3 regions of the Vreelandella sp. DA03-1M genome follow, and region 1 is predicted to be linked to each of the others. Evidence: predicted binding sites of a transcription regulator. Region 1 holds the regulator's gene; each other region holds the start of a gene.
What was found. Region 1 encodes sigma-54, which starts transcription at its own class of promoters, with help from an activator protein. Its sites were predicted from a motif close to TGGCACNNNNNTTGCTNT; they were not measured.
Positions count from the first base shown of each region.

Region 2: glnL (nitrogen regulation protein NR(II)) is a predicted target of sigma-54. The motif match lies at 9,188-9,205, and genes of this name have one in related genera.
Region 3: speB (agmatinase) is a predicted target of sigma-54. The motif match lies at 2,245-2,262, and genes of this name have one in related genera.

Region 1 covers NZ_CM146798.1:1,817,845-1,828,635, reverse strand. The annotation lists gene ACXUPB_RS08410 (KdsC family phosphatase) at 1-125, shown strand, start outside; gene lptC (LPS export ABC transporter periplasmic protein LptC) at 125-694, shown strand; gene lptA (lipopolysaccharide transport periplasmic protein LptA) at 706-1,197, shown strand; gene lptB (LPS export ABC transporter ATP-binding protein) at 1,209-1,958, shown strand; gene ACXUPB_RS08390 (RNA polymerase factor sigma-54) at 2,082-3,497, shown strand; gene hpf (ribosome hibernation-promoting factor, HPF/YfiA family) at 3,596-3,904, shown strand; gene ACXUPB_RS08380 (PTS sugar transporter subunit IIA) at 3,909-4,379, shown strand; gene rapZ (RNase adapter RapZ) at 4,469-5,401, shown strand; gene ACXUPB_RS08370 (HPr family phosphocarrier protein) at 5,447-5,716, shown strand; gene pmbA (metalloprotease PmbA) at 5,720-7,060, opposite strand; gene yjgA (ribosome biogenesis factor YjgA) at 7,169-7,690, shown strand; gene tldD (metalloprotease TldD) at 7,728-9,179, opposite strand; gene ACXUPB_RS08350 (YhdP family phospholipid transporter) at 9,176-10,791, opposite strand, start outside.
Region 2 covers NZ_CM146798.1:196,586-207,376, reverse strand. The annotation lists gene ACXUPB_RS00985 (RNA polymerase sigma factor) at 1-569, shown strand, start outside; gene ACXUPB_RS00980 (YciI family protein) at 652-1,014, shown strand; gene ACXUPB_RS00975 (DUF1428 domain-containing protein) at 1,036-1,407, shown strand; gene ACXUPB_RS00970 (DUF305 domain-containing protein) at 1,558-2,007, opposite strand; gene ACXUPB_RS00965 (SDR family oxidoreductase) at 2,117-2,782, opposite strand; gene ACXUPB_RS00960 (glycosyltransferase family 4 protein) at 2,982-4,145, shown strand; gene ACXUPB_RS00955 (phosphatase PAP2 family protein) at 4,108-4,647, shown strand; gene ACXUPB_RS00950 (entericidin A/B family lipoprotein) at 5,702-5,833, shown strand; gene ACXUPB_RS00945 (YqiA/YcfP family alpha/beta fold hydrolase) at 5,839-6,369, shown strand; gene ACXUPB_RS00940 (DUF6435 family protein) at 6,456-6,623, shown strand; gene ntrC (nitrogen regulation protein NR(I)) at 6,638-8,065, opposite strand; gene glnL (nitrogen regulation protein NR(II)) at 8,058-9,119, opposite strand; gene ACXUPB_RS00925 (DUF4124 domain-containing protein) at 9,341-9,889, opposite strand; gene glnA (glutamate--ammonia ligase) at 10,047-10,791, opposite strand, start outside.
Region 3 covers NZ_CM146798.1:3,875,211-3,886,001, reverse strand. The annotation lists gene ACXUPB_RS18130 (aminotransferase-like domain-containing protein) at 1-67, opposite strand, end outside; gene ACXUPB_RS18125 (ATP-binding cassette domain-containing protein) at 371-583, opposite strand; gene ACXUPB_RS18120 (sigma-54 interaction domain-containing protein) at 697-2,121, opposite strand; gene speB (agmatinase) at 2,342-3,292, shown strand; gene ACXUPB_RS18110 (YjiH family protein) at 3,432-4,814, shown strand; gene ACXUPB_RS18105 (5-guanidino-2-oxopentanoate decarboxylase) at 4,825-6,483, shown strand; gene ACXUPB_RS18100 (purine-cytosine permease family protein) at 6,473-7,783, shown strand; gene ACXUPB_RS18095 (MBL fold metallo-hydrolase) at 7,780-8,514, shown strand; gene ACXUPB_RS18090 (aldehyde dehydrogenase family protein) at 8,527-9,999, shown strand; gene ACXUPB_RS18085 (hydroxymethylglutaryl-CoA lyase) at 10,027-10,791, opposite strand, start outside.

The sequences.
Region 1 (10,791 bases):
ACGCCGACTGGACCACGGAACGTCTAGGTGGCCACGGCGCCGTACGTGAAATCTGTGACACAGTGCTTGAATCTCAAGGGCACTGGGGCGCGGTGCTAGACACCTATCTTCACGGTCGCACCTAATGGTGAAGCAGGTAAAAGTACGCATTTGGTTAGCCGGGCTGGTCGTAGCCCTGGGGGCTCTACTGGTGTGGCTTGACCCACGGGGGCCTCAAGACACGGCCATTGACCCTGAAGCGCAGGCCCAGGAGCCAGGCCACGTACTGGAAAACGCTGAGATCACCCTTTTCGGTGAAAATGGCAGCGTATTACAGGCGCTTAAAACCCCACGCCTGATCCATACGCCGCAGCGTAGTGAAACCTGGACGGAAGAGCCCGAAGCTATTTTATACGATAGCGAAAACCGCCAGTGGCTAGCTAGCGCTGATGTAGGCACGCTTAACACGTCCACTCAGGCCTTGCTGATGTCAGGCGCGGCTCGCCTGATCGCACCGGATGAAGGTTGGCAGTTAGACACTGAATTATTGCACTATGACGGGCTAAAACAGCATGCGTGGAGTGAAACACCGGTAGTGCTACAACAGCCGCCCCAGCAAATGAACGCGTCGCGCATGGACGTCTGGCTTAACGAAAGCCAAGTGCGCTTAACTGATAATGTGCGTGGCACGCACCCTCCGGCCACGCAACGCTAACAGGATTTGCCATGAAATCACTGCTATATACCGCCCTTTTTGCCCTTGCGGTACCACTCTCGGCACTGGCCCAAAACAGCCAGGCCCCGGTAGAAGTTGAAGCCGACCGTTTAGACCTTGACCAGCGAGCGGGAACCGCTGTCTATACAGGCAATGTCGATATTCGCCAAGGCGGAATGCAATTACGTGGCGAGCGAGTAGAGATCGAACGCAACGAGGCAGGCGAGCTCTCCCGCGCGACCTCCACCGGTGAGCGCGCTTACTTACGTCATCAAGCTGAAGGGCAAGAAGGCCCTACAGAAGGTTGGGCAAGGCGCATTATTTATCATGTCGCTGAACGCCGCGTTGAGCTGATCGACCAAGCCGAATTAACGCAACAAGAAGACACCTTCACCGGCGGTCGCCTTGAATATTTCATTGACCGTGAAGTGATTCAGGCCCGCTCTGACGTTGACGGCAGCGAAACCCAGCGCATACGTATGACGCTTCAGCCCGAACAATAGGGAGCCAAGCCTTGGCAACTACAGACACTGCGCCAATCAAAACCCTATATGCCCACCACTTGGCCAAAAGCTATAAGCGACGCCGAGTCGTTAAAGACATCAATTTAGAGATCTCCCAAGGCAGCGTTGTGGGCTTGCTCGGCCCCAACGGTGCAGGCAAAACCACCTCTTTTTATATGATTGTGGGGCTGGTGAAATCCGATGCTGGCAAAGTGGGTATCGACGATGTAGATCTAACCCGCGCCCCAATGCATGAACGCGCTGCGGCGGGTATCGGCTACCTTCCGCAAGAAGCGTCTATTTTTCGTAAATTATCGGTTGCCGATAATATTATGGCGATACTCGAAACGCGCAAAGAGCTCAGCCGTCGCGACCGCGAGCAGCGCCTGGAAGCGCTACTTGAAGATTTTCACATTACCCATATTCGCGACAACCTGGGCATGAGCCTTTCAGGCGGTGAACGCAGGCGTGTGGAGATTGCTCGCTCACTGGCGACAGAACCCGCATTCATTCTGCTGGACGAGCCCTTTGCTGGCGTAGACCCCATTTCGGTGGGCGAGATCAAAACCATTATTCGGGCATTAAAACAGCGCCACATCGGCGTACTGATTACCGACCACAACGTTCGCGAAACCCTGGATATTTGTGATATCGCCTACATCGTGGGCGATGGTCAAATCATCGCCAGCGGCTCTCCAGCCTCGATACTCACTAACCAGAAAGTGAGGGAGGTTTATTTAGGCGCTGATTTCCGCCTCTAGCTTATTTTTCACTTCTAATTAGCGCTCTACAACAACTTTACTACCAATGGCATGCTTATTGCACTTGCACCTGAGACCTACTCGCACTAGGGTGGAGCATTCTGATTAACGAGTGGTTCTCAGATGGTCATGAAAGCTTCTCTTCAACTGCGCATGGGCACACAGCTGACCATGACACCTCAGCTGCAGCAGGCCATTGCCCTGCTACAGCTATCAACGCTGGACTTACGTCAAGAAATTCAGCAGGCCCTAGATGCCAACCCCATGCTGGACCAAGAGGATGAATTTGGCGAACAGGCTGTCAGCGAGCCCAAAGAGGAAGAGTGGTCAGAGAGCATTCCCACCGAGCTCTCGGTAGATAGTGACTGGTCTGATACCTACCAAGATATGGGCAGTCACGGTGGCACCAGCAGCGAAGGACCTGATTTTGAGCGCCAAGCGGCTGGCCAGAGTCTTCATGGGCACTTGCTGTGGCAGCTTGCCATGACTGATTTTGGCGCGCGAGAGCAACTTGTCGCAGAAAGTCTTATCGACGCGTTAGATGCTAATGGCTATTTAACTCAGCCGCTCAACGATATCCGTGAAGGGCTTCGCGCCCAAGGTGTCGATGGGCTTAGCCAGCGCGAAGTGGAAACTATTCTGCTTAAACTTCAGCAATTTGAGCCAACAGGGATATTCGCCCGCGACCTGCGGGAGTGCCTGATGCTGCAGCTGGCCATTCTTCCCGATGATACGCCGTTGCTGGTTCCTGCCCGCCGCTTAGTACGGCAGTTTCTGGAAGCGCTCGGCAAAGATGACATGCGCTTACTAAAACGCCGCCTGGGACTCGATGATGACCAGCTGGCTGATGTCATTCTCCTCATTCGTAGCCTTGATCCACGCCCGGGCAGCGCCTATGGCGATACCGATGATAGTTATGTAACGCCCGACCTGGTCGTACGCCATGACCACGAAGGCTGGCACTTAGAGCTCAATCCTGAGGCATTGCCAAGGCTGCGCATTCAGCCCGACTACGCAAGCTTAATAAAGCGTGCGGATAAAAGTCAGGACAATCAGTTTTTAAAAGAACACCTGCAGGAAGCACGCTGGCTGATCAAGAGCCTCTCTAGCCGCAACGATACGCTACTGCGCGTTGGACGCGAGATTATCACCCGGCAAATTGGCTTTTTAGAACACGGCGAAGAAGCCATGAAGCCGCTCATATTGGCCGATATCGCCGAGGCCGTGGAAATGCACGAATCGACTATTTCCCGGGTAACCACTCAGAAATTTATTCATACGCCTCGCGGCGTATTTGAACTCAAATACTTTTTCTCAAGCCAAGTCAGCAGCCAGGATGGTGACAGCCATTCAAGCACCGCTATTCGCGCTCGGCTTAAGAAATTGGTTCAAGAGGAGCCGCCAGGCAAGCCGCTTTCTGATAGCCGCTTAGTCACGCTATTAGGAGAGTGGGGAATTCAAGTAGCGCGTCGAACGGTGGCTAAATACCGTGAAGCCATGGGCATTCCCTCCTCTAGCGAGCGACGTCGTTTGCGCTAGCACAAATCAACGTTTTAGGGAAACTCTCGACAAGGGCTTTGCAACGCGGCAAAAAGGGTTACAATCGAAGTACAGTCCGATGGATAAGGAGTACGTCAATGCAAGTTAATATCACTGGTCATCACGTAGAACTGACTGACGCCTTGCGTGACTATGTCAACGAAAAGCTTGAACGTGTAGAGCGCCATTACGACAACATAACCACGGTGCAAGTCACCTTATCTGTGGAGAAAGAGCGCCAGCAGGCCGCCTGTACGCTGCACGCAGCAGGTGCTGATTTACATGCGGAAGCCCTAGACAGTGATATGTACGCCGCTATTGACGCATTAGCGGACAAAATTGATCGGCAACTCGTTAAACATAAGGAAAAAGCACAAGCTCGCGCCCAAGGCGCAGGCGTGCGTTAATTCAATGACGTTGGAAACCATACTCCCCCCGGAACGTGTTCTCTTTGACGTACCCGGGGGCAGCAAAAAAAGGGTGCTGGAATTTTTCAGCACCTTTATTGCCCAAAATATCCCCAGTCTGGACAGCCAAGAAGTGTTTAGCCGTTTAATTGGCCGTGAGCGCTTAGGCAGTACCGGGATTGGTAACGGCGTGGCTATTCCCCATGCGCGTAGTCCTCACTGCTCGGCCCCGATTGCTGGTTTTTTAAAACTCGCAGAAGCGATTGATTTTGATGCTATCGACGGCGACCCGGTGGATCTGGTATTTGTATTGCTAGTTCCAGAAGAGGCTGATGACACACATCTCTCTCTGCTCGGCCAGGTAGCGACCATCATGAACGATGCGGATACGCGTCAGAAACTGCGTAAAGCAGGCAGCCAGCGCGAACTACTTGAGTTGCTTACCGCTAAAATTCGTGAGCAAACAACCTCCTGAAAGCCTAAACCTGCCAAGCGGTACTCAACGGCAGGTTGTTTTGCGCTCGCCACCCTTAACGCAGCTTGATCAAAGCAAAGAGAGACCCTATGCAACTTGTGATCATTAGCGGCCGCTCTGGGTCAGGTAAATCTATCGCCTTACAAGCGCTTGAAGATCTTGGCTATTATGCGATTGATAACCTTCCTGCCATGCTGCTGGGTTCGTTGGTGGACGAACTACGCGACAAAGGCGACCGTGCCCATTTAGCGGTCAGCATTGACGCCCGTAACTTGCCTGGCGCGCTAGAGCGACTGCCCTCTATGCTAGAGGAGCTGCGGCAACGTAAAATTGATTTTCAAGTGATCTATCTGACCACGGACGCCCGCATATTGCTTGAGCGTTACTCCGCCACTCGTCGTCGCCACCCGCTCACGCGCGACAGCGAAATGACACTTGAAGAAGCCATCAATAAAGAAGAAGAGACGCTACACGATATTCGTGATCTGGCTGATTTATTGATCGATACCTCGCGTCTATCGGTTCACGATTTACGTCGTCGCATTACTGACCAGGTCGCCCATCAGAGACGCGATAAGCTCACGCTGACGCTTGAATCGTTTGGTTATAAGCGCGGTGTACCGCTGGATGCTGATTTGGTTTTCGACGTGCGCTGCCTGCCAAACCCATATTGGGATCCAACGCTACGCCAATTCACAGGCCGCGATGCGAACATAGTGGCCTTCTTAAGCGGTTATCCCATCGTAGACGCCATGACTAACGATATTCAGGCTTGGCTTGAGCGCTGGCTGCCCGCTTACCAAGATAGCCAGCGTAGCTACATGACTATCGCGATTGGCTGCACCGGTGGGCAACACCGCTCGGTCTATATGGTCGAACAGCTAGCAGAGCGATTAGTACACAGTATGGGCGAAATTCAATTACGTCATCGCGAGTTAGGCTTGCAGTACACATTAAATGAACAGCTAGCTGCTCCGCCTGCCAGCACATCCCAAACCGACGAGCAGCAAGCAACTTCTTAAGCGCTTCTATCCATTAATGACACCACTCGGCGAAAAGGAACCAGGGTGCCAGAAAGAATTCTCACACTTACCAATCAACGCGGCCTGCATGCACGCGCGGCGACCAAACTGGTAAAATGCGGCCAACAGTTCACGGCGACAATACGTGTTCAAAAACAGCAACAGGTCGCTGACGCCGCCAACATCATGTCACTGCTGATGCTCGCGGCCCCTTGCGGTACCGAGCTAACCATCAACGCTGAAGGCGATGACGCCGAACAGGCGCTTGATGCTATTCAAGCGCTGTTCGATGCTCGTTTTGAGGAAGATCAGTAGCTTTTAATCTCCCGCTACGGTCATGGCATCAATTAACCAACTACCCGTGTGAACACTGCCACGGGTATCGGTGTCATCGCCAATCCCCACTAACCCGGCAAACATCCGCTCCAGGTTCCCAGCGATCGTAAACTCCTCGATCGGGTACTGTACTTTTCCATCCTCTACCCAAAACCCTGCAGCGCCACGTGAGTAATCACCGGTCACGCCGTTAACGCCCTGCCCCATCAGCTCGGTTACCCAAATACCCCGCCCCATCTCTTTTAATAGACTGTCACGGGATTGCAGTGGTGCCACTAAACGCACATTTCGTGCCCCACCAGCATTGCCCGTGGTTTGCAAACCCAGCCGACGAGCACTGTAGGAAGAGAGCATATAGCTGGCAATGCTGCCCTGATCGATAAAACGATTATTACGGGTTTGCACGCCCTCGCCATCAAACGGCGAACTCGCTGTGGCACCGATTTCCATTGGACGTTCTTCAAGGCTGAACCAATCGGGAAACAGCGGCGTGCCAAGCCGATCACACAGAAAAGAGGCTTGGCGATATAAAGCACCACCTGCTAAACCACTCAGTAAATGACCAATCAATCCACTGGACAGCGACGGGTCAAATAGCACTGGAAAGGTGCCCGTGGGCGGACGTTTTGCGCCGAGCCTGCGCAGCGTACGCTCGGCGGCCTCACGGCCCACCTCGGCGGGGTCGCGCAGTGCCTTGGGATCGCGTGCAGAAGTGTAGTCATAGTCGCGCTGCATACCGCTCGCATCCTGGGCAATCAGCATGCATGAAAGAGAGTGACTACTGCCCTTTTGGGTACCTAAAAAGCCGTGGCTATTGGCATAAACGCGCACGCCTTCGCCACTCGAAAGTGATGCGCCATCTGACTGCGAGATACCGTCAACATCACGCCCCGCCTGCTCGCAAGCAAGCGCTAGCTCGATCGCCTCATCGGTTGTGAGTGCCCAGGGGTAATGCACTTCCAGATCGGGTAACTCGGTGGCCATCAACGATGCATCGGCCAACCCGGCGGCCGGATCTTCTCCGGTATAGCGGGCAATCGCCAGCGCTTTTTCTACCGCAGCCTGGATCGAGGCGCTGCTAGCATCCGTTGATGAGGCACTACCTTTACGCTGGCCTACGTAAAGCGTCACGGCGATGCCCTGATCTCGGGATAACTCAACCGTTTCAACTTCGCCCTGGCGTACGCTCACACCTATTCCCTGATCGACGCTTGCGCCTACTTCGGCAGCATCCGCGCCCAAGCGCTTTGCCAGCGCTAGCGCCTCTTCGGCCCGCGCGGTCAGTAACGACTGCTGCGCGGATGCATCAAATGCCTGTGCCATATGGCCTCCTTTCTCAACCGAATGTCTCCAAGAGAATGTCTTCGGCGAATCAATGTTGTACTCGCAGCTGGTATAATGCCGCAACGAATTTTATCTGTGAGCCACACTATGCGTAAGCAACGTCCCGACCCCGTTGAAGTAGAAGAGCAGGAAGAACGCCCAAGCAAGTCGCAACTCAAACGCGAAATGCATGCCTTACAGGCACTTGGGGAAACGTTAATCGCCATGCGACCGGCAGAGCGCGCCCGCTTTCCCCTTTCTGACGATATGCTGCGCGCTATCGAGGAAACCTCGCGCATTCGTTCTCATGAAGGCCGCCGCCGCCATATGCAGTACGTCGGCAAACTTATCCGTAAAGAGGACCTCGCCGCCATCCAAGGCGTGTTCGATTCCATTGATCAAGAGCAGGAACAGCGCGACCACGCGTTTCACCGTCTCGAAAAATGGCGTGAACGCTTAATTGACGAAGGCGATGATGCTGTTGACCTGTTCATGGCGGAGCATCCCGATGCGGACCGCCAAACGCTGCGTCAATTAATTCGCAACGCCCAGCGCGAACGCGAGCAGGGCAAACCACCGACCAGCTCGCGTAAGCTCTTCAAACACCTTCGCGAAACCTTAGCGCTTTAAAACAGGCGCTTTAAAAGCAGTTCTTGAAAAAAGCTTTTTAAGACTGCGTGCCGCCAACGGTCAGCTCATCCAATTTCAGGGTGGGCTGGCCGACACCGACCGGCACGCCCTGCCCCTCTTTACCACACACACCAATCCCGGTGTCCAACGCCATGTCGTGGCCAATCATGGAAACGCGCTGCATGGCTTCCGGACCATTGCCGATTAAAGTGGCCCCTTTAACAGGCGCGGTCACCTTGCCGTCTTCAATCAGGTAGGCTTCGCTGGCGGAGAACACGAATTTACCCGAGGTAATATCCACCTGGCCGCCGCCAAAGCTGACCGCGTAAATACCGCGCTTAACGCTTTTGATAATATCGCTAGGCTCATCCTGACCAGCCAGCATGACCGTGTTGGTCATGCGTGGCATCGGCAAGTGGGCGAAAGATTCACGCCGCGCGTTTCCTGTGGGCGCCATGCCCATTAATCGGGCATTGAGCTTATCCTGCATATAGCCTGTTAAAATGCCGTCTTCAATAAGCGGCGTATACTGACCCGGCGTCCCTTCGTCATCCACGCTCATTGAGCCACGGCTATCCGATATCGTCGCATCGTCGACAATGGTGACGCCTTTAGCGGCCACACGCTCGCCCATCTTGCCAGCAAAGGCGGAACTGCCTTTACGATTGAAATCACCTTCAAGGCCGTGCCCTACCGCTTCATGCAGCAAGATTCCCGGCCAGCCGGATGCCAACACCACAGGCATTTGCCCTGCGGGTGCATCAATGGCTTCCAGGTTAACCAACGCCTGACGCACCGCCTCTTTGGCGTACTGCTCCGCCACTTGATCATCACGCAGTTTAGCCATGGAGTAACGACCGCCGCCACCGGCGCTGCCGCGTTCGCGACGCCCATTCTTAACTGCAATCACGCTGACATTGAAGCGCACCAGCGGGCGGATATCGGCCGCCAACGTGCCGTCACTAGCCCGCACCAACACCACTTCATAGGTGCCCGATAAGGAGGCACTTACCTGACTAATACTGGGGTCGGCAGCACGCGCCACACGGTCAGCCTGTTTCAGCATGGCGACTTTCTCTTCAGCACTCAGGCCAGCCAAGGGATCAATCCCTGCATAGCGCGACATGGCGGACACCGGACTAACCAGTTGCCCAGGCAAGCGCTTACCACTGCGCACAATGCCAGCCGCGGTGCGGCCGGTATCCATCAATGCATCGGCGGTAATTTGGTTGGAGTAGGCAAAACCAGTCTTCTCACCCGCCAGCGAACGCACGCCGACACCACCATCGATATTATAACTGGCCTCTTTTACCTCGCTATCTTCCAGCACCCAGCCCTCTTGCCAAGTCCGCTGGAAATAAAGGTCGGCGTAGTCAATACCCGCGCCCATGGCGTAGCCCAACCCTGTTTCCAGAGCGTCTAAATCCAACCCTCCGGGAGTCAACAGGATGGCTGCAGCGGTATCTACATCACTTTTATATGCGGTCATTGGGGGCCTTCTAAAGTAACCTGCGGCGAAGTCCATGGGCCTCGCACGCGATAATGAAGCGTTGTGGCGCGATCAAGGGCGTCGCCAAACAGTTGATCGGCGAGAAATAGCGCGCCGCCGACGATGGGCGCACCAACGGCAATGGCCGCGATCGGCAAACTTTGCGTCACTGGTAGTGTGACGCCAAGCCGCTGGTCAAGTTCACGCGTTACAAGATCGACGTTGCCTGTTAGCGTTAGGGTGGTGGCCGGGGCGTCAATTTGCAATGGGCCGCGAAGTGTTAGCAGTCCACCGGTTACATCGGCGGTACCGTTTACCCGGTCAAATGCAGTGCCCTGGCCGGTAACGTCAGAAAAATCCAAGCGCAGCCGTCGTAAGATGTTATCGAAATTGAGCAAGCCGATTAACCGCGCCGGTGCCGATTCCAGGGTGACGAAGCTGCCGTCACGAATGTCGGTGCTGATATAGCCATCGGCATGCCTTAACGCAAGTTGCCAGGGGGCGCCTGGCCAATCCAGCGAGGCCACCACATCGGTGCTGCGGCTGCGCATGGCCACAGGCTGGTCTAGGCGCTCAAGGGCGGTGCCGATATCCCCACCTTGAATTGAGATATCCGCACGGGTGTGGCTGGAAGAGGCATTACCCTCCCAGTACAACTCGCCTCGCGCTGAGAGCTGGCCAAGGGTCAACCCAACCGGAGTGAGCGAAAAGCGCTCTCCATCGGTTTGCCAGTAGGCCGTCAACGGACCGAAACGGCGTGGCCCCATGGAAATTTCGGATAATCGCAATCGCCCATTAGGCACATCGGCCAGCCAATCGGGAATGGCGGCTGGCGCCTGGCGCTGGGTTTTAACCGCTTGCATCCAGGAGTCTGGCGTAGGCGCATCACTGTCATGTTGCTTGTTAGCTAACGCCAGCAAACGATCAAGTGACAACGCTTCAATCGTCATATCCAAGGGCTGCGGCGATTGCGCATTGTACTGTAAGCGCCCGGTCACAAGATTACCGCTTAAATCCATATCGATGAGGTCACCGTTCATGCCACCGGTGGCACTAAGGCTGCCTAAACACTCATCTTGATAAACCACGCAGGGTGTCGATAACGCTACTGTTAAGGGCACCTGGCCGTTACCATTGCTGGGCGTAGACGCGCCTTCTGCCATTAACGGTGCAATCGCCTGCTGCCAAGCCAGCGGGTCAATACGCGGCACATCGGCATCAATGCTTAACCCAGCCTTCGTAGGCCAAGCGTGCGTGCGCGCTGCCTCATTACCTAGATATAGCGACCCGGCAAGAGAGCCGTTACGCTGCTGAAGTCGTGCGGAAGCAATATCAGCCAAACGGCTTTGGATCCGTCCAGCTTCAATGTCAGCCGCCACACTCCAGGGCCATGGCTGCTGGGCCGACTTGGCAAACGGTGCCGGTAAATGGCTGGTGACACCGAGTAGACGGCTTTCCAGGCGCAGGGTTGGCGTGGGCATTAAGCTGACATTGCCTTGCCACTGTAGCTGCCCTTCTAGCGGCAGGCGCCCCTGGCTGTCATCCAACCCAGCGAGCTCAAAAAGTGCCGAGGTCGCTACATTACCCTGCAGCTCTATTCTGTCGTCTTGGG
Region 2 (10,791 bases), 1.6 Mb from region 1:
TGCCCCACGGCGAAGTGTTTGGGCTGATGGCATTGATGCTGCTCAACGATGCTCGGCGCGATGCCCGTCAAAATAGCGCCGGTGAGCTGATCACCCTTGATGCTCAGGATAGGCGACTCTGGCACCAACGTGACATCCACACCGGCATTAAGTGGCTTGAACAGGCACTGGCACTCACCCCCGCTGGCTACTATACGCTTCAGGCTTCGATTGCCGCTGAACACGCCCAGGCTAGCATCGCTGAACGCACTGATTGGGGGCGTATCGTGAGGCTCTATGATGCCCTATGCCGACGCTTTCCATCGCCGATTCTGGCATTGAACCGTGCGGTGGCCATTGCCATGAACGGTGCTCCCGCGACCGGCCTGCAGTTACTCGACGACATCGCTCAGCATCCGCAAATATCCCGCTATCATTTGTTTCATGCTGCGAAAGCGGATTTGCTGCGTCGCCAGGGCCAGTATGAGGCCGCACGTAACGCCTATCAGCAAGCGTTACTATTGGCCACTCTGGAGCCAGAAAAACGGTTTTTGAACAGGCGATTGGCAGAGCTCGAAAATTCCCCATAAAAAAATGCTTAGGCTATGTCGATTCAAGACGATGCCAAACGACTAAAGAGAGTCACTACCCTGACCAACCAGGAGACTCCCCATGAAGTACGTTGCGCTGGTGTATTACCAAGAGCAGATTATCAACGCCATGAGCGAACAGGCATGGCAAGACCTCAATCATGAGTGTATCGCCGGGGTAGAGCGCTTGAGCACCAACGGCCACTACCTAGCCGGACAAGCGTTACAGCCAGTAGAAACCGCTACCACCGTGCGTGTACGCGATGGCGAGACGTTAATCTCCGATGGTCCCTTTGCGGAAACCAAGGAGCAGTTGGCCGGCTTCTACCTGCTCGAAGCCCACGACTTGAATGAGGCGCTGCAGCTGGCTAGCCGCATCCCACCAGCCCGGCTGGGCAGCATTGAGGTACGCCCCGTTCGAGAACTCTCCCCTAAAGCACAATAAAACAGTAATAGGAGAACAGCCATGAGCAAGCTTACACACCCTTATGTAGATGGTTTCGTCGCTGCCGTACCCAGCGCTAATAAAGATGCGTTTATTGAGCATGCCCGTGCCGCGGCCGTTGTATTCAAGGAGCACGGCGCACTGCGGATCGTGGAGTGCTGGGGAGACGATGTTCCCGAAGGGGAAGTGACCTCCTTTTCCATGGCGGTCAAACGCAAGGATGACGAAAGCATCATCTTTTCCTGGATAGAGTGGCCATCGCGGGCCGTCCGTGATGAAGGAATGGCCAAGGTCATGCAAGACCCGCGCTTGCAGATGGATGTTAATCCAATGCCGTTTGATGGCAAGCGACTCATTTTCGGTGGTTTTAAAAGTATCATTGATGAGGAGTGACAGGGCACCGGCCGACATAAAAGTTGGAAGCGCTATGCGTGAACCGCCGCCATGGCGCCTTCCAAGCCAATGTCCGACCGACTACCCGCCAACTGAATTTCGATAATCTTGTGCCAACCTACCCACCAGTAGCGGTTTCACTAAACGTTATTACTCATCCTCAAGATCCGCTATTAATGCTTTCATTTCTGCGATCTCTTCCCGCTGGGTCTCGATAATTGAGTCGGCGAGTTCACGTACGCGGGGATCGGTTATCTGAGCACGCTCACTGGTCAGAATGGCAATAGAGTGATGCGGAATCATCGCCTTCATATAGGAAACATCATCCACCGTCTGCTGGCTACGCACCAGCCACAGCGCCCCGGCAAAGACCACGATGCTGCCCACCAAAATAGCCAGGTTCACGCCCTTTTTGGAGTACATATCAAGCATGAAACCCAGCATGACCACTGCCATCGTGGCCCCCATGACAATAGCCATGTAAGTACGAGTTTCACTGAAAGTGACATGGTCTAGCTGGTAAGTGTTCAGGTACATCAACCCCAACATGATCACGGTCGCCGTCACGATCATAGCGCCGAAACGTAAATACATTTTCATCGCATTCCTCCTTGAACCAATTATCGGAGTTACGAGTGTAGATACCGATTCGCTATCCTGGCGAATGACAACGGTGCAACCAAAGGATGCTTTTCATGTCCCGCAACGATCACCAGGAAAGAAGCTCCCCATTGCTATGCCAAAACCCACCACTGTTATCTAGTGTCAGTGCTTCAATACGGGCAGCAATCCCTAAAGCAGCTTCTTGCGGGCTTATTAATCCACCAAAATTGACCATGCGTGTTTGCACATAGCCTGGGTGAAGCTGGGCTACCGCAATACCTTTGGGCTTCAGATCTACTGCCAGCGATTTACCAAACGCATTCAGCGCTGCTTTAGAGGCTCGATAACCATAGCGCCCACCGGAGTCGTTATCAGCAATTGAGCCCATTCGACTAGTGATATTGGCGATTTTGCTGCCTTCGGCAAGGTTGGGGAGCAGCGCCTCGACCACCCGCAACGGCGCATAGGCATTAATTTCCATCTGCTCTCGGATACTGTCGAGATCAATATCGCCAAGCGATTCATCACGCAGCATGCCTGCATTGTTAATTAACAGCGTGATCACTTGCCCGTCGAGCGCCGTTATCAGGCGGACGATATCATCTGGCTGGGTCACATCAATGCTCTCAATCACTTGATTAGCCACGCGTTCGAGCTCTTCCGACGACTGACGGCAAACGCCTATAACCTGCCACCCAGCGTCAAAATAGTGCTCTGCCAACGCTAAACCTACGCCGCGATTGGCTCCCGTAATTACCACTGTCGGCTTCATGTTTGTCTCCCTGTTGCCATTTATAATGCGTCCTACCCAGCCTAGGTGATAATCGCGCGATTGGCTTTCTGACAGTCATGGCATTGCCGTTCGTTATCATTCCTTACCACGTTGTCATCGCTTGTTCATCCATTTGACTCGGCAGTGTCATTCACTCTGCCCACACTGCATAAAAACGTGATAAAGGGATGGATCGCTTATGCGGCTCTGCATCGTCAGTGAAACATGGTCACCGGATATTAATGGCGTTGCCCATACGCTGAGCCGGTTAAGCTACGAACTTCGTCGGCAAGGAGTGCCGGTTGATGTTATTCGTCCTCGCCCAAGAACCCCTAGTCATGCAACGGGGGTGAACAGCGAACTGCAAGTGCAGCGCCTTGCTTTACCCGGCTATTCCGATGTTCAGGTGGGATTAGTCACACCCGCCACATTACGACGCTTTTGGGACCAACATCGCCCTGATGTTATCTACTTAGCAACCCAAGGCCCGCTCGGCTGGGCTGCTCGTCAAGCGGCACGGCGGCTCAATATCCCTCTAGTGGCGGGTTGGCACACGAACTTTGATCACTACTGCGAAGATTATGGTGTTACTTGGCTGGCATCGACCACACGGCGCTACCTTCGCTACTTTCATAATGGCTGCGACCTAACGTTAGTGCCTACCCATCAGCAAGCTAATACGCTTCAACAGCAAGGGATCCGGGACATCCATGTGCTTTCACGTGGGCTAGACGGAGAGCGCTTCTCGCCTGCTCATCGTGATACGCAATTGCGCCAGCGCTGGGGCGTAGGCGAACATCAGCCGGTCGCACTTTATGTTGGTCGGTTAGCCGCCGAAAAAAACCTCACCCTGCTCCATGAAAGCCTTCAAGCCATGCGTGAAGTGCGTCCCGATATCGCTCAGGTCATCGTAGGCGACGGCCCTGCGCGGGCACAGCTGGAAAAAGCACTGCCGGACGCGCATTTCACCGGCTTCGTGGGACAGGAATCGCTGGCTCGCCACTATGCCAGTGCCGATCTGTTTATTTTCCCCTCGCTTTCAGAAACCTGGGGGAATGTGGTCGCAGAAGCAATGGCCAGCGGCTTAGCCGTGGTGGCTTATGAGCATGCTGCCAGCGCCGAACTCATTAATAGTGGCTATAACGGTATTACCGTTCCCGCTGGCAATAGCGCTGCCTTTCAGCAGGCAGCGGTCGAGCTGTGCCAGCACCCCGCTGACTACGCGCGCCTAGGTCGAGTAGCGCGTTTACGTGCACTTGAGCAGAGCTGGACAGGGATTGCAGAGCAGTTTCTGCGTTATTTACACCAAGCCCAGGAGGCTCACCATGCGCCCGCGTCCGCTTGTCGTATTCGACCGTCTTGATTTACTAGAGTGGCAATTATGCCAGCGCATATCGCGGCTCTCGCTGTATCGCCCCTGGCGCATTACTCTGCAAGCTGCCAGCCGCTTAGGTGATTGGCCGGTATGGGTGCTGCTGATTCTGGCCCAGCCCTGGCTTCAACCAAACGGCTCGTGGCGGTTGATGCAGTACAGCGTTATTGCGCTGTTTGCCATAGCCGTATATCGCCTGGTAAAAACACGACTCTGTCGTGAGCGGCCCTTTATCACCTATAGCGAGGGCATCCTGTGCTGTGAACCGGCACGTGATCGTTATAGTTTTCCCAGCGGCCACACCATGCATGCGGTGATGTTTAGCGTATTAGTAGCCGCTCACACCCCCTGGCTACTACCGGTGATCCTACCGCTATCCCTACTGATTGCGATCTCCCGCGTCGGACTGGGGCTGCACTATGTGAGTGATGTACTGGCAGGCGCTGCATTGGGCTATGCCTTTGCCTTGGTCAGCCTTTATTGGATGGGGTAATGGCCGTTTTCTTCCGACTTATTTTTACCGCTTATTAACCGTGGGCTGGCTTGCATTTGGCTTGCTCTATTTCGAGCGTATGGTGTCTGAGCGAAGCAAAGACCGTTGGAAGCACTAACGCAAAATGCCCGCTGACGCGGGCATTTTAGTTATTTTTAAATAATTGTTATGGTTAGAGCAGTTGGTTAAATGTCGGGGGGCATGTCATCGCGCTCGTCCATAGTGGCCATGAAAGATGTCTTAAACATCATATACACACCCACTCCCGAAAACCCTAAGAACAAAACAAACATGCATAACATCAATGCCATCGCCATAATCTTGTCCCTGTTCGTGTGCGGTCGTTACGTTGACGTTTTCTAACCGCGACATTTGGTTTCATCGAAAGGATAGACTAAAACACAGGTTTTATCTGTACGAGAGCTGTGTGTACAAAAGCGATGCAGAACGCTAAATTTTAAAATATATAAAAATCAACTACTTATAATATTATACGCACGCAAAAAGACCACCCCGTTTTTACGAGATGGTCGTTTTGCACCGATTCCACTCCTTGGTCTGATGAACAGCGCCTCCTTGCGCTGCAACCAGTGAGTGGGCGGATTGTCCTTTAACTTCCTGTTTGTCTTTCGGCGTCCTGCCTTCCTTTTGTCTCTCAGCCCACTCACTTAGTTACTAATAACAATTATCTAAACGGCTAGAGCTAAACAACTGAACTTCTAAGCAACTACTCAGTAGCTGCAGGGACTGCGCCAAGCCATGCCAATAATCAATATTAATAATTAAAAACAATAACTTAAAAACAACAAACATTTCCAAATAGGCTAATTTCCCTGCACTTTTGATGTGTAGAACTGGCACATGCGACATAAGCACACGTTATCAAGACACATCTATCTAGCTGAAACACATTAAAATGATGGCGAAACGGCGCAACAGCGATTATTTTTGCTAACGAACCTTCCCACTTTGCTATAAAAAGGCTTTGCTTTAAAAAGTGTCCAGATAGCTCTATCCATGTTTGACGCACGCCCATGCCTTTGAGGAAACCGCTATGAAACGTACTATTGCGCTTGCCATACTCGTCATGACCACACTTCTGTTGGTAAGTGGTTGCAATACCATTCGGGGTGCTGGTGAGGATATCGAACAGGGTGGAGAAGCTATCCAACGCTCAGCGAGCTAAACGTGATGATGACTGTTTACTTATCCCACGGCCTAGAGAGCGGCCCAGGGGCACTTAAAATCCAGGCACTAAAAGGCGTTGCTGAAAAACTAGATGATTGTGAGCCCGTGGTGATGGACTATCGAGGCATGGCAGAGCCCCAGCAACGTCTTCAGCATCTTTTACAGGTGATAGCCGAGCGCGGTGATGACCCTGCCCACTGTGTACTAGCAGGTTCAAGCCTGGGCGGGTGGCTAAGCGCGGCCGTCAGCGCTCAGCAGCCCGTATTAGGCTGTTTTTTGTTAGCCCCCGCGTTAGGCATAGCCGCCTACCCTGAAACGTCGCCCACCATCCAGGCACGCCACACGCACATTGTTCACGGCTGGCGCGATGATATCGTTGCCCCTGAACCGGTGATTGAACGTGCTCGCCTGCAGCGGCTGTCGCTGAGAATGGTGGACGATGATCACCGCTTACACGCCAGCCTCGACACCATTTTGGTCGATTTTGAGCGCTTTCTATGTCAATGCAGCGCGGACTCTCAGAACGACGCATAACCGCTGACCAAAACAAACATTCGACACAAGCAACCAAAACCTATACAAATGGTGTACACAAAAACCAGATAGTGAGGAAATTGCTTATGTTTGGCATGTTTAAGCGCGACCCCAAAAAGAAACTGCAGCAAAATTATGAGCGTAAACTGCAAGCCGCGATGGAAGCGTCTCGTAACGGCGATATGCGCGCCAATGCCACCCTTACCGAAGAGGCTGAGGCGATATTGGCTGAGATTAAACGCCTTGAGCAGTAACGACTGCTTAGCCTTTACTCGTCAGCCAGTGCTGGCAGCAGCGTTTTTAATTTGCGGGTCAGTGTATTACGCCCCCAGCCAAGCAGTTCAGCGGCTTCACCTTTGCGTCCACCGGTATGCTTTAAAGCGGTTTCAATCAGAATCCGCTCAAAATCGGGCACCGCCTCTTCCAAAAGATGGGTATGGCCTTCGGCCAAGGCATGATCCGCCCAGTCGCGAAACGCCGTACGCCAATCGCCATGGGCGCTACTTTCGGAAGCGCTTGGCGAGCGCAGTTCCGGCGGCAAATCTTCAACAAGGATTTCACGCCCCGACGCCATCACCGTCAGCCACCGGCAGATATTTTCCAACTGCCGCACGTTACCGGGCCACGGCAAGCGTGTTAGGTGGGCTTCCGCTTCACTGGTCAGCACCTTGATATCGGTAGTCAGCTCTTTCGCCGCTTCGGCCAGAAAATGTCGGGTTAAACGTGGTATATCTTCGCGCCTTTCAGCCAGTTTCGGCAGGTGGATACGAATCACGTTCAGGCGGTGGAACAAATCCTCCCGGAAGCGGCCGTCATCCACCAACACTTCTAGATTTTGGTGCGTAGCGGCGATGATACGCACGTCCACTTTGACCGGCGTATGCCCCCCGACGCGATAGAACTCACCATCCGCCAGCACGCGCAGCAGGCGCGTTTGGGTTTCCGATGGCATATCGCCTATTTCGTCTAAAAACAGTGTGCCGCCGTTGGCCTGCTCAAACCGCCCTTGGCGCTGCTGTGCCGCCCCGGTAAAAGCGCCCTTCTCATGGCCAAACAGCTCCGATTCGATCAAGTCGCGAGGAATCGCCGCCATGTTCAACGCGATAAAGGGTTTACCGGCACGCGGGCTATGCTGATGCAGCGCCTGGGCAACGCGCTCTTTCCCCGTCCCCGACTCCCCGTTGATTAACACCGTGATATGCGAGTGAGAAAGGCGGCCAATGGCGCGAAACACCTCCTGCATTGCGGGCGCTTCACCAATAATCTCAGCGTTTAAGCCTTCCGGCACGACGACCGGTCGTTGGCGTTCGCGGGCGTGGGCCACCGCGCGGCGCACCAGCGCCAGGGCTTCATCAACGTCAAACGGTTTAGGCAGGTATTCAAACGCCCCGCCCTGATAGGAAGCGACGGCGCTGTCTAGGTCGGAATGGGCGGTCATCACGATCACCGGTAGATCGGGATGCGCCTCGCGTACTCTCGCCATTAAGTCCAGGCCGTCGATGCCTGGCATACGAATGTCGGTGACCAGCACGTCGGGAGGGCTTTCCAGTAAACGTGCAAGGGCAGTATCTGCACGCTCAATACATTCAACGTCGAGATCGGGCTGCGCCAGGGCGCGCTCCAGCACCCAGCGGATAGCGCGGTCGTCATCGACAATCACCACCCGCGCAACATCTGTACGTGTAGCCTCAGTCATGACGCTTCTCCGGTAAAATTATTACCAATGGAATCAGTAAACGAAATTCGGTATGTCCGGGTCGTGAGTCGCATTCGATCAATCCTTGATGTTGGTGCAAAATCGACTGGGCGATCGATAACCCAAGGCCACTGCCTTCTGCGCGCCCTGACACCATCGGGTAGAACAGCGTTTCCTGCAGCGTATCGGGAATGCCTGGGCCGTTATCAATCACCGAGACTTCACTGACTAAGCGGTGGCGTTCCGCCCCGAGGGTAAACTGTCGCCGGGCGCGGGTGCGCAATATTAAGGTAGGTTCAGGGGTTTGAGCATCGCTCATGGCTTGCACGGCGTTGCGTGCAACGTTGAGTACCGCTTGAATCATTTGAGATTCATCGCCGGAAAGGTCGGGCAAACTGGGGTCATAATCGCGGCTAATAACAACGCTGGGATGCTCGGCAATTAACAGCGCGCGTACACGCTCCAACACCCGGTGAATATTGACCGGCTCATGCTTAAGCACACGGTTAGGGCCCAGCATGGAGTCGACCAAGTCGCGCAGCCGATCCACCTCTTCCACAATGATATGGGTATATTCGCGCAGCGCCGGATCGTCTAAATCCCGTTCTAACAGCTGTGCAGCACCACGAATCCCGCCGAGCGGGTTTTTCACTTCGTGAGCAAGCCCACGGGCCAATATCTTGATGGTTTCTTGGCGAGTGGTCAGCGCCTCTTCACGCGAGATCTGCATTAACCGATCCCGCGGCTCCACTTCTAACAGTAACTCGTCGTCCGATAGCGGCGTTACAGTGTAGTCGACCGTCAGCGGCTCACTGTTCAGCGGCGTAATACGCGCTTCTCGCTGGGTGTAAGGATGAAACGCATCCCGCGCTTTAGCCAATACCTCATCGATGCTGTCAACACCGCCCAGAAGCGTATCTAGGCTGATGCCGTGAACGCGGCTTAAGCTAACCGCTAGTAAGGCTTCAGCGGCAGGGTTCATCCAGCGCACACGCAGCTCGCCGTCCAGCAGCAGTACCGCCGTGGTGAGATGTTCAAGCAAACGCTGATGCATGGTGGTGTCCTGAGAAATTACGTCTTCCATCGCCGTTGCAGACCTACAGGTGGATAATCAATGAGGGAACTGCAAAAAGCGCGCCAATTATGCATTTATGCCTAGTTGCACGGCTTGCGGGCATAGCAATAAAAGAAGATGGATCGTTTTAGCGCAATCACCGCGCCAAATGCCTCCACAACCGCACCAATTTAGTGCATTCGAGATTTTAACCACCCGGTCTAAGGAACCGTAATCGTCACTGCGGGCGTGCGATGCTGTAAACGTTGGCTACTATCCAATAGCTCTGCTTGAAGCTCGTGCTGCCCCGCAGGAAGCCCTGTTAACCAGAAAACATCACTGTGCAGCGCGGTCTGGCTAATCTCTCCATTCACTATCAGCCGCACTTGGTGGTCATCGCGCAGCGGAGGCGCAATGGCCACTTCCACCGCGGTGCTTCGCTCCGGCAGCCGTGCGCCTTGCTGGGGCAGCGCAATCGAAAAGTGGTCATAAGGCATAAAAGGCTGCCCTGGCTTGCCACGTGGGCGCTCAGTAGCGGGCGTTGCCACACTGGCCGTAGCCGCGCTTAACCCAGGTGGTAGGCTTGGCAACGGTGCCAATTCCAACGCCTCACCGCCGCGGCCAGGGTTATCGGTAAACGTAACGTTACCGTGCTCATCAATGACCCTGAAAACCGTCTGCCCGAAAGCGGCACCTGAAATGATGGTCGCCTCAATGCTCAGTGCAGCAGCCATCAAGAAGCTGATCGCGCACGTGGTTAGCTTGCCCATACCGCTCCTCACACTTGTCACAACCTCAATAACGACAAAACCCCGCCGAAGCGGGGTTTTGATACTATTTTGATCAACTGCGTTTTTATCAACTGCGTCTTTATCAACTGTTACCACCGCTAGGGTGATGGTAGCAGCTAGGTGCTAAAAGCGCTGATTAGCAGCTGTAGTACATATCAAACTCGATGGGGTGCGTCGTCATACGGATACGCTCCACTTCTTCCATCTTGAGTTCGATGTAAGCATCGATCATTTCGTCGGTGAACACGCCACCTTCGGTCAGGAACGCACGGTCAGCGTCGAGAGCTTCCAGTGCTTGATCCAGGCTGTGCGCTACGGTCGGTACTAACTTGCCTTCTTCTGGCGGCAGGTCGTACAGGTTTTTATCCATAGCATCGCCAGGATGGATCTTGTTCTTGATACCGTCGATACCGGCCATCAACATGGCAGAGAATGCCAGGTACGGGTTGGCAGTCGGATCAGGGAAGCGAGCCTCAACGCGCTTGCCTTTCGGGCTAGCGGTGTAAGGAATACGGATTGAAGCAGAACGGTTGCGGGCACTGTAGGCCAGCATTACCGGCGCTTCAAAGCCTGGCACCAGACGCTTGTAAGAGTTAGTCGAAGCGTTAGTGAAGGCGTTCAATGCACGAGCGTGCTTGATGATGCCGCCGATGTAGAAAAGCGCCATTTCAGACAGGCCAGCGTACTCGTCACCGGCGAACTGGTTCTCACCACCTTTCCAGAACGACTGGTGAACGTGCATACCAGAACCGTTATCGCCTACCAGCGGCTTCGGCATAAAGGTCGCCGTTTTGCCATACGCGTGCGCCACATTGTGGATCACGTACTTCATTTCCTGAACTTCGTCAGCTTTCTTCACCAGCGTGTTGAATTTAACGCCG
Region 3 (10,791 bases), 2.1 Mb from region 1:
TGATTTGGCTTGCTATGTCAGATGCGATTCTTTGAGCTCTAGTCTGGCGCTGCATTGATATAGGCAATTTTAGCTCCCACTTTTCGCCTATGTGGTCTCTGGTGTTGAGTATGATGAACACTAGAAGGGGACTATTCCGTGATTTACTCACATGTAGTCACAACCAACATTAAGCTGCAATTATTTTATTGGTCTTATTGCTCACTGTTATCACAGCTAGAATTCTATTCCAACGTTCAGTATAGCGTGTTATGGCGTTAAGTTATAAGAGAGTTTATTACCAAAGCTTCCATAGGGAAATTGACCAATTTCCTAATATGAATGCCGATAAAAAGTACTCAGTAATACTCAAGGCCTGATGAGCAATGACTCAATCGTCGCGCTCACCAATATAGATATGCCCGCCGCTGGCTTCTTCCAAGCCTGCGATCATACGCAGCGTGGTTGATTTGCCGCAGCCCGAAGGGCCTAGCAGAATGACAAATTGCCCAGGCGTGACGTCGAAAGAGATATTATCGACGGCAGCGGACGCGTCCCAACGTTTGGTAACGCGTTCCAGGCGGATACGCGATTGATTTGACATAGCCCACACATCACCGGCTGTTGGTTGTTATTGGTTCAGCTTGTGTTGAAGGTGTTGCCGTTTCATGACACTTACATGGATGCTTTATGACAGCCGCGGTGTCAAGCGGAATATCACTTGGCGACTTTAATGCCATAGCGTTGAAGCCTGCGCACCACGCTGGATTGGCTGATGCCCAGTCGTTCGGCAATGGCGTAGGTGCTGGGGAGTGTGTTGCACAGCTCTTCAAGCGTTTCACGCTCCAGCCGCGCTAGGTACTGCTTGAGGGTTTCCTGGGGCTCGAGTGCTACTGCCGACGCTGCTGGCGAGGCGCTCGGCAAACTGGCTGGTTGCTGCTCGGCGTGAGGGAGTGCGGCGGGCACCTCGATTTGATCGGTGGGGCTGGAAAGCCAGGCTCTTTCTAGCCAATTCTCCAGCTCACGGACGTTACCTGGCCATTCGCTGCCCATCAGGGTCGACCAAACGCGGGTATCAAGGATTTTCTGCCGCCCATAGCGCTGGTTGAGCCGGTTTAAACACGCTTCAACCAGATCGGGGATATCCTCCCGGCGGTCACGTAGTGGCGGCAAGGTCACGGGGATCACGTTGAGGCGGTAGTAAAGATCCAGACGGAAAAGTCCGGCCTCTACTTGCTTGCCCAAATCCTGATTGGTCGCCACAACCAAGCGGAAATTGACCTTGCGTGATCGGGTGTCACCCAGTCGGGTCAAACTGCCGTCCTGAATCACCTTGAGCAGTTTGGTTTGCATTAGTAGCGGCAGCTCGCCTATTTCATCCAAGAACAGCGTGCCGCCCTCGGCCTGCTCCAGCAGTCCCGCCTTACCTTGCCGCGCCGCGCCGCTAAAAGCGCCGGGCTGATAGCCAAACATCTCGGACTCAAACAGATTCTCAGGAATCGCCGCGCAGTTAACGTCAATAAACGGCCCGTCACAGCGCTGGCTCCAGCGGTGTAGCTGTTTGGCAAAGGCGGTTTTACCCACGCCCGATTCACCCAGCATCAGCACATTGGCATCTGAAGGGGCGACCCGCTTGAGCAGTAGCGCAATTTCACGCATGACGCTGCTGCGCACCTGCAGATTATCCAGGGCATCATCCAGCGCCTGCTCTTCCGCATCCGGGGCGGCCTGGCTGCGTTTTAAGTGCTCGCTAAAGCGTTTTTGTAGCAGCGCGTATTCGTCTTGCAGCAGTTGAAGATCGGTTAAGTCTCTGGAACGACTGATAATCCGCTCTAGCTTGTCGTCGACAAACACGGGGTAGGCTTCAGCAATGACCCTGCGGCCTGTTCCGGTGACCTGCATAAGCTGCGCTGGTCGGCGGGTGCGCATCACTTCCATGGTGATGGAGGGCTTGAGCACCCCGGCCGCTTGCAGCTGCTGCACATTGCTGGAGAGCAGCTCTTCTCGTGATACCCCGTAAACCGCTTCGGCCCCTGGGCTAATGTCGACTATTTGCCCATCGCCACTGACGATAAAGAAGTGATCGTTAGCGGTCTCTACAATGGTTTGCAGTACACGTCTGTCTATTTCACTCACTGCCATCGACTCCCTTTAAATAATTCATTTTTGAATTTTTGATTCAAAAATGAATTATTTAAACATCAGATTGATTCATTTTTGCATCGTTTGGCCGGTAATCCCACCACTTTATAGGGATCTACGACTTGGCATGATCTGTGCAACGCCTATAGGAGATAGCTAAGGCCGCAAGTTAGGAAAGCTACACAGGCTAAAGCGTCACAACAAATCCAAGGAGATGTGTATGTCGGAGTTCAACCAGCCGTTGGGCGGCAACACCATGCCGCGCTTTGCAGGCCCCGCCACCATGATGCGCCTGCCTACCCAAGACACCGCTGAAGGTTTAGATGCGGCGTTTATCGGCATTCCCATGGATATTGGTACCTCGAACCGCCCCGGCACCCGTCTTGGGCCCCGCCAGATCCGCGATGAGTCGCGCATGCTGCGCCCCTACAATATGGCAACCCGCGCCGCGCCGTTTGAAAGCCTCCAGGTAGCCGATATCGGCGACGTACCCATCAACACCTTCCACCTGCCGAAAAGCGTCGACATCATCACCGCTTTTTACGACGACGTGCTGAAGCATGACTGCATTCCGATGACGCTGGGCGGCGAGCACACGTTGACGCTGCCGATTCTACGCGCCATTGCCAAAAAGCATGGCCCGGTGGGATTGATTCACATCGATGCCCATGCCGACGTGAACGAGCACATGTTCGGCGAGCCGATTGCTCATGGCACGCCATTTCGACGTGCTCAGGAAGAGGGCTTGTTGGCCCACGGCAAGGTCGTACAAATCGGCCTGCGTGGTACTGGTTACGCTGCTGAGGATTTCGACTGGTGCCGCGATCAAGGTTTCCGTGTGGTGCCCGCCGAGGAGTGCTGGTACCGCTCGCTAGCGCCGCTGATGGCCGAAGTGCGTGAACAGATGGGCGATATTCCGGTGTACATCAGTTTCGATATTGATGGTTTGGACCCCTCCGTTGCTCCCGGCACCGGCACGGTCGAGATGGGTGGCCTAACGTCTACTCAGGGATTGGAAATTGTCCGTGGCGCTTTGGGCCTGAATATTGTCGGCTGTGATCTGGTGGAAGTATCCCCGCCTTACGACCCCAGCGGCAACACCGCGCTGATGGGTGCCACGCTGCTGTATGAAATGCTCTGCGTCCTGCCGGGCGTGAAGCGTGGCGACTAAGCCGCTCTTAAGACAGTTTTGATTTAAAAAGAGCCGACCTGATAAGGCGCTAATAAAAAAGACATATGGCAGGAAGCACTGCTTCCTGCCACGACGCCGCCAGCCCACCTCCAATAATCACTTCCAATAGGTGAACCCTATGTCGAATAGTAACGTTAAGACCGCAGCGCCGACCTCGTCGGGGCCGATCCCCCAGGCGCATTTACTGAAGTTTATAGTGCCCTCTTTAATTGGGGTTTTGCTGTTTCTCGTCCCTTTTAAATTTGGCGATACTATCAATATTGGTATGGGCCTCATGGCGGAGGGGTTGCAAACGCTATTAGGCTCAGCGCTGCCTGCTATCGCGGTAGTCGTGCTTTGTCTTTCAGTGGTAGCCACTGTTTACGCCAAGCTAGCTGACCCTGGCTGGGCCAAAAAAGGCATGTTGCATGAGATGTTTCATGTTGGGCCGCTGTGGTTGGCAATGCGCGCTTTAGGCGCACTGTTTGCTGTGATGACTTATTTCCAGTTTGGGCCTGAGTTCGTCACTGCCTCCTTTACCGGTGGCGTCATGCTCAATGACCTTGCGCCGGTGCTCTTAACCTTCTTCTTCTTTGCCGCGCTGTTGCTACCGTTTCTGGTCGAGTTTGGCTTTATGGAGTTTATCGGCAGCATGGTACGCAAGCCGTTCCGGATAATTTTTAATCTGCCGGGACGCAGCGCCATTGATGCCACTGCCTCATGGATGGGGTCTGGTACCGTTGGGGTGCTCATTACCACGCAGCAGTATGAGCAGGGCTATTACAATGGTCGCGAAGCCTCCGTCATTGCTACCAATTTCTCTGTGGTCTCCATTGCCTTTGCGCTGTTAGTGACCAGCTTCGTCGATATTAACCATCTGTTTGTACAGTTTTACACGACGGTCGTGGTAGCAGGGTTAATCGCTGCGGTCATTGTGCCGCGAATCCCACCGCTATCGCGCAAGTCCAATGATTACTATGAGCCGGTCGGCTGTCAGTTAAACGAAGAACGTACCGAAAAAGTCGGCCTGTTCCGTTATAGCTTGATTCAAGCCACCAATCGCGCCGCTGGCGCTCCCGGGCCTCGCGAGCTAGCACGTTTGGCGCTGCTCAACGTGATGGATATTTTCCTAGGTTTACTACCATTGGTGTTTGCCATTGGCACGGTGGCGCTCATTCTGGCGGAGTTTACCCCGCTGTTTACCTGGCTCTCTTACCCGATGGTGCCGGTGCTGGAGCTGCTGCGTATCCCAGAGGCAGAAGCGGCAGCGCCCGCAACGCTGGTAGGCTTTGCCGATATGTTCCTACCGGCGGTATTAGCGACCAATATTGAAAGCGAACTCACTCGCTTTGTGATTGCCTGTCTCTCCCTAACCCAGCTGATTTACATGTCTGAAATAGGCGCGCTGCTGCTCAAGTCGAAAATCCCCATCAAATTCTGGGAACTGGTGGCAATCTTTCTACTGCGTACCGCGATTACGCTGCCAATCATCGCCTTTATGGCCCATACGTTTTTCTTCTAAGGGGACTTTAATGAGCGTTGAAGAAGCACGTAAACGATCCACAGTGACCTGTGCTGAGCTACTCATTCGGCTGCTACGGGAGACTTACGGGGTGAGCGTTCTGTTCGGCATCCCCGGCGTGCATACGGTAGAGCTTTATCGCGGGCTGGAAGGCAGCGATGTTCAGCATATAACGCCGCGCCATGAGCAGGGCGCGGGGTTTATGGCCGACGGCTATGCCCGTGCCAGCGGCCAACCGGGAGTGTGCCTGATTATCACCGGCCCGGGCATGACCAACATTGCTACCGCTATGGGCCAAGCCCTGGCGGACTCCATCCCCATGCTGGTGATCTCCAGCGTCAACCGTCGCGATACGCTGGGCTTAGGCCAAGGGCGGCTGCACGAGCTGCCCAGCCAACAGCAGATGATCAGCGGCGTGGCGCGGTTTAGCCACACGCTGCTGGACGCCAACACACTGCCCGACGTGTTGGCCCGCGCCTTTGCCATTTTTAACGGGGCGCGTCCAGGCCCGGTGCATATCGAAATCCCTATCGATCTGTTTAATGCCCCAGTGGATGTGCCGGCCAGTTGGCAAGCGCCCACACTTTACCGCGCGGCGCCTGATCCAGAAGGCTTGGCCGAGGCTGCACGCTTGCTAAAAGCGGCGAAGCAGCCTCTGGTGCTATTGGGCGGGGGCTGCGCTTCAGCGCCGGAAGCCGCAAGAGCATTAGTTGAGCAACTGGATGCCCCCACGGTAACAACCATCAACGCCAAGGGGCTGCTTGGCCGTGATCACCCTCTGGACTTAGGCGCCAATGCCGCGCTGCCCGCCGTTCGTGAGCTAGCTGCCAAGGCGGATGTCATTCTGGCGATAGGTACCGAGCTGGGTGAGACTGACTATGACGTCGTTTTTGACGATGGCTTCCACCTCAACGGCACGCTGATTCGTATCGACCTTGATCCCGAGCAGTTGGTACGCAATCAGCGTACAACGCTGGGACTGGTGGGCGATGCCGGGCGCAGCTTGGCGCTTCTGCTTGGTCACTGTCCTGAGCCGCTGAAGCGTCAAGGCATGGAGCGAACCGCCGCAGCGTTGGGCGCGCTTAATTTGGTCAACGACCCTGCCTTTACTGACTTTGTGCCGCTTTATAAAACGTTGGCTGATTATCTCCCCGAGGCGATCCTGGTGGGCGATTCCACCGCACCGGTATATGCCGGTAATCACTTGGTCAGCCAGCCGGCGCCCAGGCGCTACTTCAATGCCTCAACGGGTTACGGCACCTTGGGCTATGGGCTACCGGCGGCGTTGGGTGCCCAGCTGGCACGGCCTGAGCTGCCCGTGGTGGCTCTCGTTGGTGATGGTGGGGTGATGTTTACCCTCTCGGAAATGGCAACCGCCGTAGAAGCGCGCCTGCCGGTGGTGATTGTGCTGTGGCACAACGCCGGCTACGAAGAGATCCGTCGTTATATGGACGCCAACGGTGTGGCCCGCTTAGGCGTGGATATTCAGGCACCCAACTTTCTCACCCTGGCCGAAGGCTTTGGTTGCCCCGGCATACTGGTAGAAAGCCCCGCCGAGTTTGCCGAGGCGCTCGCCAATCGCGAAACGAGCGGGCCTTTACTGATCGAAATTGACGCCGCTGCTTGGCAGAAAAGCCTGATATCAACAGGAGATAACAATGAAGAATAATCATGTGCTCGGCCAAGACACCCTATCTGCCGACGATGTTGAACACAGCCTTGGGCTGCCGGGAACCTTTGCGCTGTGGCTCGGTGCCAATGTGGTGGTCACCACCATCCTGACCGGCATGTTTTTAGTCCCTGATCTGACCTTTCAGCATGCGATGCTGCTGATATTGATTGGTTCGGCGATCGGCATTATCCCGCTGGTATTGATCGGGGTGATGGGCCAGCAAACCGGCATGACCACCATGGTGCTGGCGCGAGGGACTTTTGGCAGAAAAGGCGCTAATTTCCCCGCCTGGGTGAATCTATTGGCGCTGATCGCCTGGAGCTGGATTCAGGCGCTACTCGCCGGCATGAGTCTGGACTACGCCGTGGAAAGCCTGACCGGTTACTCCAACGTGGCGCTGTTTACGGTGCTGTGCGAATCGTTGGTGGTGCTGATCGCGCTTCGCGGACACTTGGGCATTGAAAAGGTCGAGAAAATCGCGGCGCTGTTAATGGTGGGGCTATCGGCGGTGGTGCTTTTTGCGCTCAATCGCCATTACGACCTGCCGAGTATTACCCAGTTAGAGCCGGAAGGTGTACTGGGTGGCGGCGTGATCTTCGATATCGTCGTGGCCACTGCTTTTTCCTGGATACCGCTGGCGGCGGACTACAATCGCCACTGCCGCACACTGAAGGCGGCGGTCGTCGGCACCTGGGGCGGCTATGTGACGGCCACCTTGATTGCCATGGGGTTGGGTGCCACGGTCTCGGCGCTATCCATCGCGGAAGGCATGGAGCAGACCTACGATCCCACGGCCCTGCTGAGTGGTTTCGGGTTTGGGCTGCCAGCGGCGCTGGTGATTTTCTTCTCGGTACTCACCACCAACGTGATGTGTGTTTACAGCGCGACGCTTTCGTTTATGAGCGTGCGTCCCAAGGTGCCGTTCTGGAAACCGGCGTTGATCATTGGCGTGGTGTCAGTGGTAGGCGCGCTGATCCCCGGCATTCTTGACCAGTTCCAGACCTTCCTATTGATTATCGGCAGCGTCTTTATACCGGCCTTTTCCCTGATGATCGTGGATTACTACCTGCTGGGTCGCCAACGCTATACCTCGGCACAATTGATCCAGGCTGAACATAGCCTTCCCGCCTTCAACTGGCTGGCGCTGGGCAGCTACGCGGTCGGCGCGTTACTGGCTTACTACTGGAACTGGGTCGCACCGCTTGATTTTGGCGCGTCGCTGCCGGTTTTCGTGATCACCGGCGCGCTCTATTTTGTGATCAGCAAGGTTGCGCTCGCCAAGCGGGTGCCCGCATGAGCCTTGAGCGCATCAATGCACAGCAGTGGTACCGTACCGACAGCAAGGCGGACGGTATCACCCTGATCGACGAACCGTGGATCAAGCCGTTTTATCGCTGCAATATCTGGCATGTCCAGGGCAGCAAGCGGGGCATGGTCGTGGACTTTGGCTTGGGCGCGGTGCCGCTACGCCAGCACGTGGCGCAGCTTGCCGAGCGTGACCTATTGGCGGTGGCCAGCCACACGCACTTTGACCATATCGGCGCTGCCCACGAGTTTGGCTGTTGCCATGTGCATGCCGCCGAGGAGGACATCCTGGCCTCACCTGACAACACGCGCACCCTGGCTGACCAGTTTCTCAGCGATGACATGTTTGAGGCGCTCCCTGCCAAGCCTTATTCGCACAGCCGCTACCGCATCACGGCACCGCAGCAGGTGTGCCCGCTGGCGGATGGCGAAATACTGGACCTGGGGAACCGTCAGTGGGAGGTGATCCATACCCCTGGTCACTCCCCCGGCGGCATCGCCCTGTGGGAGGCGGCCACCCAGACGCTGATTTCGGGCGATCTGATTTACGATGGCCCGCTCATTGAAGACCTCTGGCACAGCGATCTTACCGACTACGCTGCCAGCATGCGGCGGCTGCGCACGCTGCCCGTCCGCACCGTGCACGGCGGCCATTTCCCCAGCTTTAGCGGCCAGCATCTCACAACGCTCATCGATGATTGGCTTCGCCAACACGAGCTTTAAGGAGCCTTAATCGTGTCTACGACATCTAAAATAGAACACGCTTCTATACTTGATAAGCAATTTATCAATAACCAGTGGGTCGCTTCAGCGGGCACTCGACTCCTCGATGTGATGAACCCTTACCGCGAAGAACGCATTGCTCAGGTTACTGCGGGAGATGCCGCGGATGTAGCCGCCGCCGTAACAGCGGCCCAGCAGGCGCAGCCTGATTGGCAGGCGTTGGGTGGTGCCGCACGTGCAGAGTATTTGGAAGGGTTCGCCGATGCACTGGAAGCCCGCCGTGACTCGATTATCACGCTGTCGGCGACCAACAATGGCAAGCCATTAGCGGAGGCGGGGATCGACCTGGAAGATGCTATTGCCTGCTACCGCTACTATGCCAAGCAGGCTAAAGCGTTGGATGCCCGTCAGGGTGAGTTAGTCAGTGTGGAAATGGGGGGTGTTGAAGCGCGTACCTATCATGACCCTGTGGGCGTGGTGGGGCTGATTGCGCCGTGGAATTTCCCACTCGTCACCAGCGCCTGGAAGCTAGCGCCTGCTTTGGCAGCCGGTTGTACCGCTGTGCTTAAACCATCCGAAGTGACACCGCTCCCTGAGTTAGTGCTGGCAGAAATCGCCCTGGAGATTGGCCTGCCCGCGGGTGTGCTCAACTTGCTTAACGGCGACGGTGAGGGTATCGGCGCACCGCTCACCAGCCACCCAGGCGTGGATAAAATCTCCTTTACCGGAAGTAATCGCGTGGGTGAAGCGGTCATGCAGTCGGCTAGTGCCCGCACCGCGAGCGTGTCGCTGGAACTAGGCGGCAAATCCCCCATTTTAGTGATGGAAGATGCCGACCCGGCGCAAGCCGCTGACTGGGTAATGGCGGGCATTTACTTCAATGCCGGACAAATCTGCTCAGCAACTTCGCGCCTGTTGGTACACGAAGACGTAGCGGAAGCACTCTATGCCGCGCTTGGAGAGCGAATGGATGCGCTAACGCTAGGCGACCCGCTAGCCGAAGGCATCGACTTAGGCCCGCTGACCAGCGCCAAACAGCGCGACGCCGTGCAACGCTATTTGGATCTGGCCGAACAGGAAGGACTGACAGTCGTGCGCGATGCGACGCACCGCACGTTGCCGACCCAGGGCTACTTCCTGGCCCCCACGCTTTATCGCGATGTACCGCTTGAGAGCCGCCTGTGGAAAGAGGAGATTTTCGGCCCGGTGCTCTGCGCCCGCAGCGTGACAAGTGAAGCCGAAGCGATTCGACTCGCCAACGACAGTGCTTTTGGCCTAGCGGCAACTGTCATCAGCGGTGACCCAGAGCGTGCCAAGCGCATTGGCCGTCAGTTGAAAGCCGGTAGCATCTGGTACAACAGCGAGCAACTCGTGCTACCTGAAACCGCCTGGGGCGGCTTCAAGCGTAGCGGCATTGGGCGTGAACTTGGCCCTTGGGGGTTGAGTGCTTATCTGGAAGTGAAGCATGTAATTGGGCCTGCCTAACCTCAGGTTTGAGCATTAGGCATGAAGTTATGGTATTGCATAACGCCGGGTCGATTTCCCGGCTTTGACCACCTGCCCCGGCACATCGTGGCCGATAAGGTTGGGGAGGGTGGCGGCGATCTCCAACAGTGCATCCAGGTCGACACCGGTATCGACGCCCATGGCCTCAAACATATGCACTAGGTCTTCGGTGCATACATTGCCCGTCGCACCCGGGGCAAAGGGGCAGCCGCCTAGCCCGCCTAAGGATGAGTCGAAGCGGCTAATGCCTGCCTGCCAAGCCGCCAGGGCGTTAGCTAGGCCCATGCCGCGGGTATTGTGAAAGTGCAGCGTGAACGGCGTTTCCGGCCAGCGCTCAAGCACGGCTTCACATAAGCGTTTGACCTGGGCAGGGTTGGCCATGCCGGTGGTATCGCAGAGCGTGACGCCCTGAATGCCAAGGTCAATCAGCTTTTCAACAAGCTCCAGCACTCGCGCTTCAGGAACGTCGCCTTCAAAGGGGCAGCCAAAGGTCGTCGAGAGGGAGGCGTTGATAAACACGCCGCTATTTGTACTGCTATCGAAATGCTTGCTGACCTCCAAAATCGCCGCGAACTGCTCTAGCGACTGCTCCGGCGTCATGCGCAGGTTGGCCAGGCCGTGGCTATTGCTGGCCGACATCACCAGATTGATCTCATCCACCTGGCAGGCGAGCGCCCGCTCGGTGCCCTTGACGTTGGGCACCAGCACGGTGATATCGACCCCTTCCCGGCGCTGAATGCCGGTCACCACTTCAGCGGCATCGCGCAGGTT